DNA from 4 places in the Hydrogenoanaerobacterium saccharovorans genome. Region 1 is predicted to be linked to each of the others. Evidence: predicted binding sites of a transcription regulator. Region 1 holds the regulator's gene; each other region holds the start of a gene.
The links. The regulator HrcA, encoded in region 1, represses chaperone genes, less so after heat shock. The targets are predictions, from matches to a motif close to TGTTAGCACTCNNNNNNNNNGAGTGCTAACA.
Positions count from the first base shown of each region.

Region 1 (3,188 bases):
ATAATACTATATAATATATTGCAATGCAATATAAGGTTTGAAATTGTAATACATTGTAATATATAGTAGAGATGGTGATAAAGATGGGAATTGAAAAAAAGAACTTTACATTTCGTTTAAACGAAGAACTTGTAGATAAGTTAAGACTTTGTGCAAAAAATGAAAACAGAAACCTTTCTAATATGGTTGAGACGATTCTTATAAACTATATAGAACAAAAATTTCCTGACGATAATGGAAAGAACTAATAATTATGATTATGCACACAGAATGCGAGCTTTGCGTGAAGATAAAGATCTAAAGCAAATACAAATTGCAGAGTTGCTCCATGTTGGTCAAAAAACCTACTCTGATTATGAGACACGCAAAATACGTATTCCTTTAGAAAGCATGATAAAATTAGCAAAGTTCTATAACGTAGATTTAAATTATATCTGCGGAATCAGCAGCGAAAAAAGAAACTACCCCTTAGAATAATAATTGGATTAGCAGTCAGATGAATGACTGCTATTTTTTTGTAAATAATTTATGAAGTCGCTTGACAAAAGCAGATTTCCGTGTAAAATAATAGTTGTTAGCACTCGAAAGATAAGAGTGCTAAAACCAATTCAGAGGTGATAAGCTGTGGAGATTGACCAAAGAAAATTGAAGATACTTGCAGCTATCGTCGAGAACTACATTCGTACCGGCGAACCAATCGGCAGCAAAACATTGGCGCAGATGCTTGAATTTCAGGTATCTCCCGCCACCATCCGCAACGAGATGTCTGCGCTGTTCGATATGGGGCTGCTTGAACAGCCGCATACTTCTGCGGGCAGAGTCCCTTCGCACCTTGGCTACAGGGTGTATATCAATCAGCTAATGCACTGTAAGCCCCTGACAGAAGAAGAGCGTGACGAAATTGATGCACTGTTTAATGTAAAAGACCCTGACCCCGACCGCTTGCTAGAGGATGCAGCCAATGCGTTGGCGCATTTTACCAACTGTGCTACCATCTCCACTACCATTACACCCAAGCATGTCACCGTACGCCGTATCGAGATTGTGCCTGTAGACCGCCGTACCGTGGTTATGTTGGTGGTGGCGTCCAACGGCGTGATTAAAAATAAGGTGTCGCGCGTAGACTATAATTTGAACCGCGAAATCATCGAGTTCTTTAACAAGTTTGCAAACAACCGTTTTGGCGGGCGCTCGATGGACGAAATTTCTACGATGTATGTCAGTTCGGTAGCGGTTGCGCTGGGCGAATACTCCCGTGTGTTTACCCCGCTGCTGGCAGGTATTTACGAGCTTTGCAAGGCGATTAATGACGGCCAGTATTTTGCAAGCGGCGAAACAAATCTTCTAGGCTATAAAGAATTTGACGCTGTGGCACACGATTTACTTACTACCATAGGCGACCGTGATAAAATTACCGAGATACTCCCCTTTCAAAAAGAGGGTGTTCAGATTTCGATCGGTAAAGAAAACCCGATTTCGGAGCTCACCGATTCTTCGGTGGTGGTTGCTACCTACAAAATAGGCAAAGACAGCTGTGGTGCAATTGGTGTGGTCGGCCCTGTTCGGCTGAACTATCAAAAGTTAATACCGCATCTGGAATACTTTGCGAAGACATTAGGAAAACTGTTATCAGATACCCTTGAAAACGAAGATTAATGGCATAAAAACAGCGGGGCATCCCGCTGAATACCAAAAGCGGAAACCCGCTGCTGAGAGGAGACAAAAAAGTGTCTGCAAAAAAAGCAAAAGAAACTGCACCGCAGGCTGAAGAGGTTCAGGCGGACGAAGTAAAAACAGAGGCAGTTAACACAGAAGAAGCTGTTGCGGAAGAAACTGCTGCTCAACAAGAAGTAAGTGAGGTTGATTTGCTGAAAACGCAGCTGGAAGAAATGAGCGACAAGCTGATGCGAACCCTTGCCGAGTACGACAACTACCGCAAACGTTCGCAAAAAGAACGCCTTGAGATTTACCCCGAGGCGGTTGCACAAACGGTAACCAAATTTTTACCGATATTGGATAACTTCGACCGCGCTATGGAAAGCGAATGCGCCGATGCAGAGTTTAAAAAAGGCGTAGAAATGATACTGACATCATTTAAAGAATGCCTGAAAGCGCTGAATGTAGAAGAAATTGAGGCGGAAGGCAAAGAGTTCGACCCCAACCTGCACAATGCCGTAATGCATATCGAGAGTGAAACCCTCGGTGAAAACATAATTGCGGCAGTATTCCAAAAAGGCTATAAAATTGGCGACAAGGTATTGCGCCACGCCATGGTTCAGGTAGCCAACTAACAAAGAGCTTTGCTCATAAGTATAAATAATTACGAAACACCGGCGGTGTATACCGCATTAAAACTTGGGCGCACAGCGCCGACTATTGGAGGAATCATTTATGGGAAAAATCATTGGCATTGACTTAGGTACAACAAACTCTTGCGTAGCCGTTATGGAAGGCGGCGAGGCGGTTGTTATTGCAAACGCCGAGGGCGCACGCACCACGCCGTCTGTAGTGGCATTTGCAAAAACCGGCGAAAGAATGATTGGTCAGGTTGCAAAACGTCAGGCTGTTACCAACCACGAGCGCACCATCAGTTCGATTAAAAGACATATGGGCTCCGACTACAAAGTACACATCGACGATAAAACTTACACCCCGCAAGAAATTTCTGCAATGATTCTGCAAAAATTAAAGGCAGATGCAGAGGCTTATCTGGGCGAAAAGGTAACCGAGGCAGTTATCACTGTTCCCGCATACTTTACCGATGCGCAGAGACAGGCAACCAAAGACGCAGGCAAAATTGCAGGCCTTGATGTAAAACGTATCATCAACGAGCCTACCGCTGCGGCACTGGCTTACGGTGTAGATAAAGAAAATGATCAAAAAATAATGGTATACGACCTTGGCGGCGGTACTTTCGACGTTTCCATCATCGAGATGGGCGACGGTGTACAAGAGGTTCTTGCTACCGCAGGCAACAACAAGCTGGGCGGTGACGACTTTGACGAGCGCGTGATCAACTACCTTGCTTCCGAATTCAAAAAAGATACCGGCATTGACCTTTCGAGCGATAAAATGGCAATGCAGAGACTGAAAGAAGCGGCAGAAAAAGCAAAAATTGAGCTTTCGGGTATGACCACCGCAAGCATCAACCTGCCGTTTATCACCGCAGATGCAACCGGTCCCAAACA
Region 1 covers NZ_RKRD01000002.1:82,720-85,907, forward strand. The annotation lists gene EDD70_RS14945 (hypothetical protein) at 84-248, shown strand; gene EDD70_RS10455 (helix-turn-helix domain-containing protein) at 271-477, shown strand; gene hrcA (heat-inducible transcriptional repressor HrcA) at 625-1,656, shown strand; gene grpE (nucleotide exchange factor GrpE) at 1,728-2,291, shown strand; gene dnaK (molecular chaperone DnaK) at 2,392-3,188, shown strand, end outside.

Region 2 (3,188 bases), on a different contig from region 1:
GAATCGTTGGAGTTCCAACTCTCGTCTGATTTTTGTGAAATTTTAAACCGCTTTATCGCTTATTATGAACGCAGTTTACTTGATATTCCCGACATTTATTACGGGGGTAAATGCCTTGTAACGCGGCAGGCACTGCGTGAAGAATTGCTGCACAGCAGGGTGAACATGCCTGTGGCAAAACGCCTGCGTATTATTGAAGAAAAATTATTTGAAAAACTGCACAAAGCCAAAAAGACCAGGCTTGCACAGCTAGAGAAGTTTGTTCTTGACCACCCTGAGCACCAATTTGAGGTAAAAGCGCAGGCTAGGCTTTTATCCATTAAAGAGATTACTGTGCTTGCACATAAAATCAGAACATTCACACGTATAAATGTTCTGTCTGTCTACAAAGAATTGGTTGCAGATAAAGAATTGTTTTGCCGAATTGCAGGTGAGATTAAGCTCCCCGAACATATCGATGAGCTGCTAGACTTTATAAGTAAAAACCTGCGCAGTAATGCAGTAGGTTATGCCGAAGGAATGGCACTGCTTTACCTGCAAGTAAAAATGCTGGGTGTTAAACCCCACAGTAACATCAAACAGGTGGTTATCGATGAGGCGCAAGATTATTACTCTATGCACTACAGGATTTTGAGCACTATCTTGCCAAACGCCCGCTACACCATATTGGGTGATGTGAATCAGACGATTGCAAAACAGGCAGATTTTACGCTGTACGAAGAAATCAAGAGCATTTTGGGTAAACGTAAAAATACGCTCGCCACTATGAATAAAAGCTTTCGCTGTTCAACCGAAATCAGCGAATTCAGCCGCCGTTTTATCGATAGTGACACGCGGCAGCAAAGTTTTGACCGTCATGAACAAGAACCGGAGATACGCTCGGCGAAAACTGTGCCCGAACTGGATGCGCAACTGCTTAACGACATTGCGATATGCAAAGAGCAAGGCTTTGGTTCATTGGCGGTGTTGTGCAAAAGTTTTGCGCAGGCACATGAACTGTACCATCGTATTTCAGATAAAGCCGACCTTCGTCTTGTAGGCGAATATACCGAGGATATTGGGTTGGGAACTTATATTCTGCCTATTTACATGGCGAAGGGGCTAGAGTTCGATGCGGCTTTTGTTTACGGTACAGACAGTGATGCTTATGTGACGGAGGATGACAGAAAGCTGCTTTACGTAGCTTCTACCCGCCCTTTGCACCGCCTTTACTTGTACCATACCGGCAAATTGAGCAAACTGATTGAAGAATAGTTGTTGCTTAAAACAAATAATGTAATTAAAATATTGTTGAGAAAAGGGCAGAATTGTTCTGCCCTTTTTGTTTTATGATATAGTTACGAATTCAATTTTTAAAAATCTGTAAACTGCAATAATCTCTCTTGATTTTTGGCAGAGTTTGTACTATAGTATTATTAGCACTCTGGCACAATGAGTGCCAAAATACATCGAAGGTGGAATTGCAATGGCTACAAAACAATTTAAAGCAGAATCAAAACGTCTGCTGGATTTAATGATCAATTCAATTTATACCCACCGCGAAATATTTCTGCGCGAACTCATTTCCAACGCAAGCGATGCAATCGATAAGCTATACTATAAATCGCTCAGCGATGGCAGCACAGGCTTATCGCGCGATGATTTCGCCATAAATCTTTCTGTGGATAAAGCTGCACGTACAATCACACTGAGCGATAACGGCTGCGGTATGACGAAAGAAGAACTTGAACAGAACCTTGGTACTATCGCCAAAAGCGGATCTTTGGCATTTAAAAAAGAAAATGCCGATAAAGAGAATAAAGACGATATTGACATTATTGGCCAATTCGGTGTTGGCTTTTATTCTGCATTTATGGTAGCAGACTGCGTTAAAGTAATCAGTAAGGTGTGTGGCAGCGACGAAGCATACTGCTGGGAGTCGCATGGTGTAGACGGTTACACGATTGAACCCTGTGAAAAAGAAGGACATGGCACCGATGTTATCCTCACTGTGAAGACGAATAAAGATGAAGAAAACTACGATGAATTTCTGGAATCTTATCGCTTACAGCAAATCGTCCGCAAATACTCCGATTATATCCGTTACCCTATAAAGATGGAAGTTGAAAAACGCCGCCCCAAAGAGGGAGGAGAAGAAAACGAAACCGAAACCTACACCGAGGTAGAAACCCTCAACAGTATGGTGCCGTTGTGGAAGAAAAACAAGAGCGAAATTACTGCGGAAGAGTACAACAACTTTTATAAAGAGAAGTTCTATGATTTTGAAGACCCCGCCAAGGTTATCCACAGCAGTACCGAGGGCAGTGCAACCTACAACGCGTTGCTGTTCATTCCTGCGCGCGCACCCTACAATTATTACACACGCGATTACGAAAAGGGTTTGCAGCTTTATGCCAGCGGCGTAATGATTATGGACAAGTGTGCCGACCTGCTGCCGGATTGCTTCAGCTTTGTGCGCGGCTTGGTTGATTCGCAAGATTTAAGTCTCAACATCTCGCGTGAGATGCTGCAACACGACAGACAGCTTAAAATTATTGAGGGCAGGCTCGAAAAGAAAATTAAAAGCGAACTGCTTGCTATGCTCAACGGTGAGCGTGATAAATACGAGGCATTCTTTAAAAACTTTGGGTTGCAGCTAAAATACGGCGTATACAGCGAATACGGTGCGAAAAAAGATTTGCTCAAAGATTTGCTGCTGTTCTATTCCTCCAGCGAGAAAAAGCTGGTCACCATTGCGGAATACATCGGCAGAATGAAAGAGGACCAGAAGAATATCTACTATGCATCCGGTGAAACAGTTGAGCGTATTGATCACCTGCCGCAAATTGAATTGCTCAAAGATAAAGGCTATGAAATACTCTATCTCACCGATGATGTGGATGAATTTGCACTTACCATGATGCATGAATATGACGGTAAAGAGTTTAAGTCTGCCGCTAGCAGTGACTTAAACCTTGAAAGCGAAGAGGAAAAAGAAGCGGCAAAGAAGCAGACAGAAGATAACAAAGACCTGCTTGCTTTGATGAAAGAGGCATTGGGCGATAAAGTAACAGCAGTTTCCCTTTCACAACGTCTAAAAACGCATCCTGTTTGTCTTGCAAGCAAGGGGGCGCTATCGCTTGAAATGGAGAAAGTGCTCAATGCAATGCCGAATGACCAAAAGGTAAAAGCAGAGCGCGTGCTTGAAA
Region 2 covers NZ_RKRD01000001.1:891,663-894,850, forward strand. The annotation lists gene EDD70_RS04150 (HelD family protein) at 1-1,254, shown strand, start outside; gene htpG (molecular chaperone HtpG) at 1,466-3,188, shown strand, end outside.
Region 2: a site for HrcA is predicted at 1,414-1,444, ahead of htpG (molecular chaperone HtpG). Genes of this name have one in related genera too.

Region 3 (3,188 bases), on a different contig from region 1:
CAAGTCAATCGCCTTATCCGGCAGAAAACGGTCGGAGATATAGCGATTAGAAAGCGTAGCTGCAGCAATGAGCGCCTGGTCTTGAATCTTAACACCGTGGAACACTTCGTAGCGCTCTTTCAGCCCGCGCAGTATAGAAATGGTATCCTCCACGGTCGGCTCGGTCACGAGTACCGGTTGAAAACGACGCTCCAACGCAGCATCTTTTTCGATATACTGGCGGTACTCGTTGAGCGTGGTGGCACCAATACAATGCAGCTCACCGCGCGCAAGCATTGGTTTTAAGATGTTGCCCGCATCCATTGCACCATCGGTTTTGCCCGCACCAACAATGGTGTGCAGTTCATCGATAAATAAGATGATTTTGCCCTCGCTCTTTTTGATTTCGCCCAATACCGCTTTCAGACGTTCTTCAAATTCGCCGCGGAATTTCGCACCGGCAATCAGTGCACCCATATCTAGCGAGAATATTTTGCGGTTTTTTAATGAGTTGGGCACGTCACCGCGAACAATACGCAACGCCAGCCCTTCGGCAATAGCGGTTTTGCCAACGCCCGGCTCACCAATCAGCACGGGGTTGTTTTTGGTTTTACGCGAAAGAATACGAATAACATTACGGATTTCGCTGTCTCGCCCGATGACAGGGTCAAGTTTATGGTTTTTTGCAAGTTCAACCAAATCCTGCCCGTATTTTGCTAGTACGTCGTAAGTATCTTCGGGGGTATCACTGGTAACTCTGGTGTTACCTCGTACCGTTTGCAATACGGAAAGAAATTTGTTTTTATCCAGATTGTATGCACTGAACACTTTGCGCATCGCATTGTTCGGTTTTTCTAAAACTGCGAGAAAAATATGTTCCACCGAGACAAACTCATCTTTCATCTTATCGGCTGTTTTCTCCGCCGCAACAAGGGCTGTATCCACCTCGTGCGATATATAGATTTCTCCGCTCTTGCGCCCTGAACCGGTTACGCCCGGCAGTTTGTTAATTTCTGCTTTTACCGATTGCGCAAAATTTTGTGCATCTATATTCATCTTTTTCAGCAGCTGCGGAATGAGTCCGCTTTCTTGCTCGACAAGCGCATAGATGAGGTGCTCTTGTTCTATTTGCATATTTTGATTTTCAATTGCCAAATTCTGTGCGTTCTGCAACGCCTCTAAAGATTTTTGCGTAAATTTTTGAGCATTCATGCGACCACTCCTTTTTATAGTCATGAATCATTTTATATAATGTTAGCACTCAATGACATAGAGTGCTAACATTATAATAGCGCAAGATATCAAAAAAAACAAGTATAAATTGTTAATATTTATTAAACCGCATGATTTTCTGGAAAAATGCTAACATTTTTAAGCAGAGCATGTTAAAATAATAATATTATTATTCTTAGAATGGAGATGCTTTTTATGAGCCCTTTTACATGGATTTTAATAATTGGCGCGATTGCAGTAGTTGTTTGGCTGTTTCTACGCAAGAGGGGCGCTAAAGAACAAGTGGCACAAGCGAAAATATTGGATAAAAAAGCCGTTGCCCATCAGCCGCGGGGCAACGATGATGATTCTTTTCACACAGACTGTATCGTAAACTTTCAAGTTGCAAATAAAAATCTTTCTTTAATTGTCAACCGCTCATTTTACGATTCAGTACAGGTTGGAGCAGAAGGAAAACTCACTTTTAAAAAAGATGTTTTTATTGATTTTGAGGACAACAACCCCAGAACCTATCGGTAATACTATTTCGCATTTAAAAAGCTTTACAGCTTTTTAAATCTCAGCAATTCAGTGTGCTGCCAAAGCGGCAGCGCATAGCATCGTACAGCATTTGCACAACCTTTGCTTGTAGCCGCGTTTTACACAGCTAACCAGTACAACGTAAAAAAAGCCTTACATTTCAAAAAGAAATGTAAGGCTTTTTATTTTGCAACTAAGCGGTTCTTCCGGCAACCATGCCCAGAATTACAGTTACAACAATCGCTGCAATCAGCAGTTTGATGATGATATCCAATGTATGCACCGTTACAGGAATTTTATCGTACAATTTTTCTTTTGCATTTTTTTGCTCGGGCTTTGGTTGTGTTACATCATTGTTGTTACTCTGCTTTTCAGGTACAGGGATATTCTCTTGCATATGCCGCTGCCGCCTTTCAGTCTTATTTTTTCGCGAGGTATTTTCTCAAGTCGAGGGCAACCGCAACGATAATAACAAGACCCTGTACAATGTAGGTATAGTCGGTTGGTACACCCAAGAACTGCATGGATATTTTAAGAATCTCGAATACAAGTACACCTACAAGGATACCTGAAACTCTACCAACACCACCATTGGTGGAAACACCACCGATGGTACAACCTGCAATTGCTTCCAACTCGTAGCCCATACCCATGTTAACACTGGTACCGCCCGATTTAGCAGCCAGCAAAAAGCCACCAAGACCGTAAAGCAGTGCAGCGAGTGTATAAATAGCAATTTTGGTTTTACTGGTATTAACACCTGCAACCTCTGCGGCATTTTCGTTACCGCCAATTGCATACATATATTTACCATGACGGGTTTTGTTGTACAAAAACCACATAAACAGGCCGCATCCAAGCGCTACAAACAGCAAGTAAGGTAAAAATTTAATATCAAATAATTTACCATTTGCTACATCGGTAAAACTCTTTTTAAACCCGCCAATCGGTTTGGCTCCCGTATATACCAGACAAATACCATATACCAGAGTTTGCATACCGAGTGTTGCAATAAATGGCGGTACTTTAAGAAACGAAATAACCGAGCCGTTTATGGCGCCAAATATACCGGAAACAATCAGAACAAGTATTAACACCAACCATACCGGCATATCAGGTAAGTTGTGAAAAAACTTATCCGAGTAATCCGGTTTTTGCAACAATGTAGCTGCAATGCAGGCAGCTAAACCTGCAATACGGCCTGCCGAAAGGTCGGTGCCTTTTGTAATAAGGCATCCAGAAACACCCAACGCAATAATAAAACGAGGAGCAACGTTCATAATGAGGTTTACAAAGTTATTTGCCGAAAAGAAATTGTCTTTTCTAAAACCTACATAAAATGCTATGAGCACCATTAAAATAATAATGGCATTGTTTAGCATAAAAGATTTAATACTTTTTGCGGTAATTTTTTTAGTAGCAATTGCTTCCATATCCTTTTATCCTCCTTATGAAAA
Region 3 covers NZ_RKRD01000001.1:738,837-742,024, reverse strand. The annotation lists gene clpB (ATP-dependent chaperone ClpB) at 1-1,191, opposite strand, end outside; gene EDD70_RS03415 (DUF2500 family protein) at 1,408-1,731, shown strand; gene EDD70_RS03410 (hypothetical protein) at 1,925-2,128, opposite strand; gene EDD70_RS03405 (galactose/methyl galactoside ABC transporter permease MglC) at 2,151-3,164, opposite strand; gene EDD70_RS03400 (sugar ABC transporter ATP-binding protein) at 3,180-3,188, opposite strand, start outside.
Region 3: a site for HrcA is predicted at 1,232-1,262, ahead of clpB (ATP-dependent chaperone ClpB). Genes of this name have one in related genera too.

Region 4 (3,188 bases), on a different contig from region 1:
TTAATATCTGCAACCAAGCTCTCGGTGGTGAGAACCATCGAAGCAACCGATGCAGCATTTTGCAAAGCAGAACGTGTTACCTTGGTTGGGTCAACGATGCCGGCAGGAATCATATCACAGTACAATTCTTTGTAAACATCGTAGCCGTAACCAACCTTGCGGGAACGTTTAATTTTATCAATGATCACCGAGCCGTCAACACCTGCGTTAACAGCAATTTGGCGAATAGGCTCTTCCAACGCTTTGGCAACAATTCTAACACCTGTTTTTTCGTCGCCCTCGCAGTTGTTGAGGATTTTCTCAACAGCAGGAATTGCGTTAATCAGTGCTACGCCGCCGCCTGCAACGATGCCCTCTTCCACTGCAGCTTTTGTTGCAGCCAAAGCATCCTCTATGCGGAGTTTTTTCTCTTTCATTTCAATTTCGGTAGCAGCACCTACTTTGATAACTGCTACGCCGCCTGCCAATTTTGCAAGGCGCTCTTGCAGCTTCTCTTTATCAAATTCAGACGTTGTGGTTTCGATTTGAGCACGAATTTGTGCAACGCGGGCTTTGATTTCGTTCGAATCGCCTGCACCGCCCACAATGATGGTGTTCTCTTTTTGAACTTTAACCTGACGTGCACGTCCAAGCTGATCCATAGTGGTTTCTTTGAGGTCAAGACCCAACTCTTCGCTGATAACCTGACCGCCTGTCAGTGTAGCAATATCACGGAGCATCTCTTTACGTCTGTCGCCAAAGCCGGGGGCTTTTACAGCAACGCATGTAAAGGTACCGCGCAATCTGTTTACGAGCAAAGTGGTAAGTGCTTCCCCCTCAATATCCTCGGCGATAATAACCAGTTTTTTACCGGACTGTACAATTTGCTCAAGCAGAGGGAGAATCTCTTGAATTGCAGAGATTTTTTTATCTGTGATGAGGATGAGAGCATCATCGATAACAGCTTCCATCTTCTCGGTATCGGTAACCATGTAGGGGGAAACATAACCGCGGTCAAACTGCATACCCTCAACAACTTCGCTGTAGGTCTCTGCCGTTTTAGATTCTTCAATGGTGATAACGCCGTCGGCAGACACCTTGTCCATAGCCTCGCTGATAAGGGTTCCGATTGTTTCATCTCCGCAAGAAACGGTAGCAACTCTTGCAATATCTGCCGAGCCCGAAACCATTTTCGAGTTTTCAATTACAGATGCAACTGCAGCTTCCACTGCTTTTGCCATACCTTTTTTAACGATCATGGGGTTTGCACCGGCAGCAACGTTTTTCATACCCTCACGTACCAATGCCTGTGCAAGCAGTGTTGCGGTTGTGGTACCGTCACCGGCAGCATCGTTGGTTTTGGTAGCAACCTCTTTCACAAGCTGTGCGCCCATATTTTCGTATGCATCTTCCAGTTCAATCTCTTTGGCAATGGTTACACCATCATTGGTAATAAGGGGTGCGCCGAATTTTTTGTCAAGAACAACGTTACGTCCTTTGGGGCCAATTGTTATTTTGACGGTATCAGAAAGCTTATCAATACCGGCCTGAAGCGCTTTTCTGGCTTCTTCACCGTAAATAATCTTTTTTGCCATAGTAAATTCCTCCTAATAATGTTAGTGTGTTGTGCGTTTCGCATTTTGTTTGTGGTAAAATAGGGGTTTAGCCCTAAATGTTTACGTTAATTTGTATGCTTATTCTACAATTGCAAGGATATCGTCTTGACGAAGAATAGTATACTCGTTGCCGTCAATTTTTACCTCGGTGCCGGAATATTTACTCATGAGAACCTTATCGCCAACTTTTAGGTACATTTTTACTTCTTTGCCGTCAACAACTCCGCCCGGGCCAACTGCTACAACCTCAGCCACCTGTGGTTTCTCTTTTGCTGCGCCGGCAAGAATGATACCGCTTTTTGTGGTTTCTTCTGCCTCAACCATTTTGATTACAACTCTGTCTGCAAGAGGTTTGATTGTCATTTTTTACTCCTCCAATTATATAAATATTTTTTAGACAATTTGTTTAGCACTCTTTATATTGGAGTGCTAAATACTATTCTAATCATTTTTTCTAAAATTGCAATAGATATTTTTAATTTTTAATAAAAATCTATAAAAGTTAACATATTTGTAAAAATTGCTAGCGTTTCTGCCAGAAATCAATGCTTGTATGCAAAAAAATACGCCTTACCTGCTCAATACAGCAAGGTAGCTGCAGCAATACTACGATAGCTATGCTTCAATACTATGAAAAATTCTTGTCCGCGCAACAAATCATATTGCATTTTTCTTGTTTATGTGATGAAATAGAAGTAGGTTTTTTGAAGGATGGAAAAAATTATGGGTGTATTGACGGTTCTTGAAAGTATTGGGGTATTTGCATTTGCCATGTCGGGCGCATATGTGGCTATTCAAAAGAATATGGATTTATTCGGGATATATACACTTGCAATCATTACTGCTATGGGCGGAGGTATTACGCGCGATGTGGTGATGAGCCGGGGTGTACCTGTGTTTTTTTCGAGTTACCGCTCGTTTTTTATTATTTTGATCGCCGCAACTCTAGTAATTTTTCTTAAAAACTATCATAAATGGACGTTTATCATCACTATTATGGATGCAATCGGTCTTGCTGTATTCACGGTGGATACGTGCATGAAGGCAATTGCATCGCACTATAATTTGCTGGCTTTTGTTTTTGTGGCAGTTATCACCGCGGTAGGCGGCGGTGTAATACGCGATGTTTTGTGCAGCCGCGTCCCCACTATTTTTCGTAAAGAAATCTATGCAACAGCATCGCTGACAGGGGCATTGCTGTTTTGGGCATTGTATCGCTTTGCGGGGCAGCTTGTCACCGGTTATATCTGTATTGCATTTGTGATTATATTTCGCCTTGCAAGTGTATATTTTAGTTTTAATTTACCTAAAATTAAACAAATTAGCCATCGAGAGGAGCATTAATCGTGGTTACCTATCTGCTTCTGCCGCTGATGCTTATCAGTTTAAGTTTTTACATTTACTCAGTATATCGCTGCCGATTGCTTACCAGAGTCGTTTTAAAAGCATTTACCAGCGCGGTGTTTATTGCAATTGCAATACTGGCACATTGGGCAGGCAACGGCAATTTAAGTTATTTTGTTTTTACTATTATTGCATTGATTTTATGCACTTTTGGTGATGTTTTTTTGGAAATAGCAAAACACGATTCTC
Region 4 covers NZ_RKRD01000001.1:2,040,947-2,044,134, forward strand. The annotation lists gene groL (chaperonin GroEL) at 1-1,574, opposite strand, end outside; gene EDD70_RS09500 (co-chaperone GroES) at 1,674-1,958, opposite strand; gene EDD70_RS09505 (trimeric intracellular cation channel family protein) at 2,319-2,939, shown strand; gene EDD70_RS09510 (lysoplasmalogenase family protein) at 2,942-3,188, shown strand, end outside.
Region 4: a site for HrcA is predicted at 2,000-2,030, ahead of EDD70_RS09500 (co-chaperone GroES). Genes of this name have one in related genera too.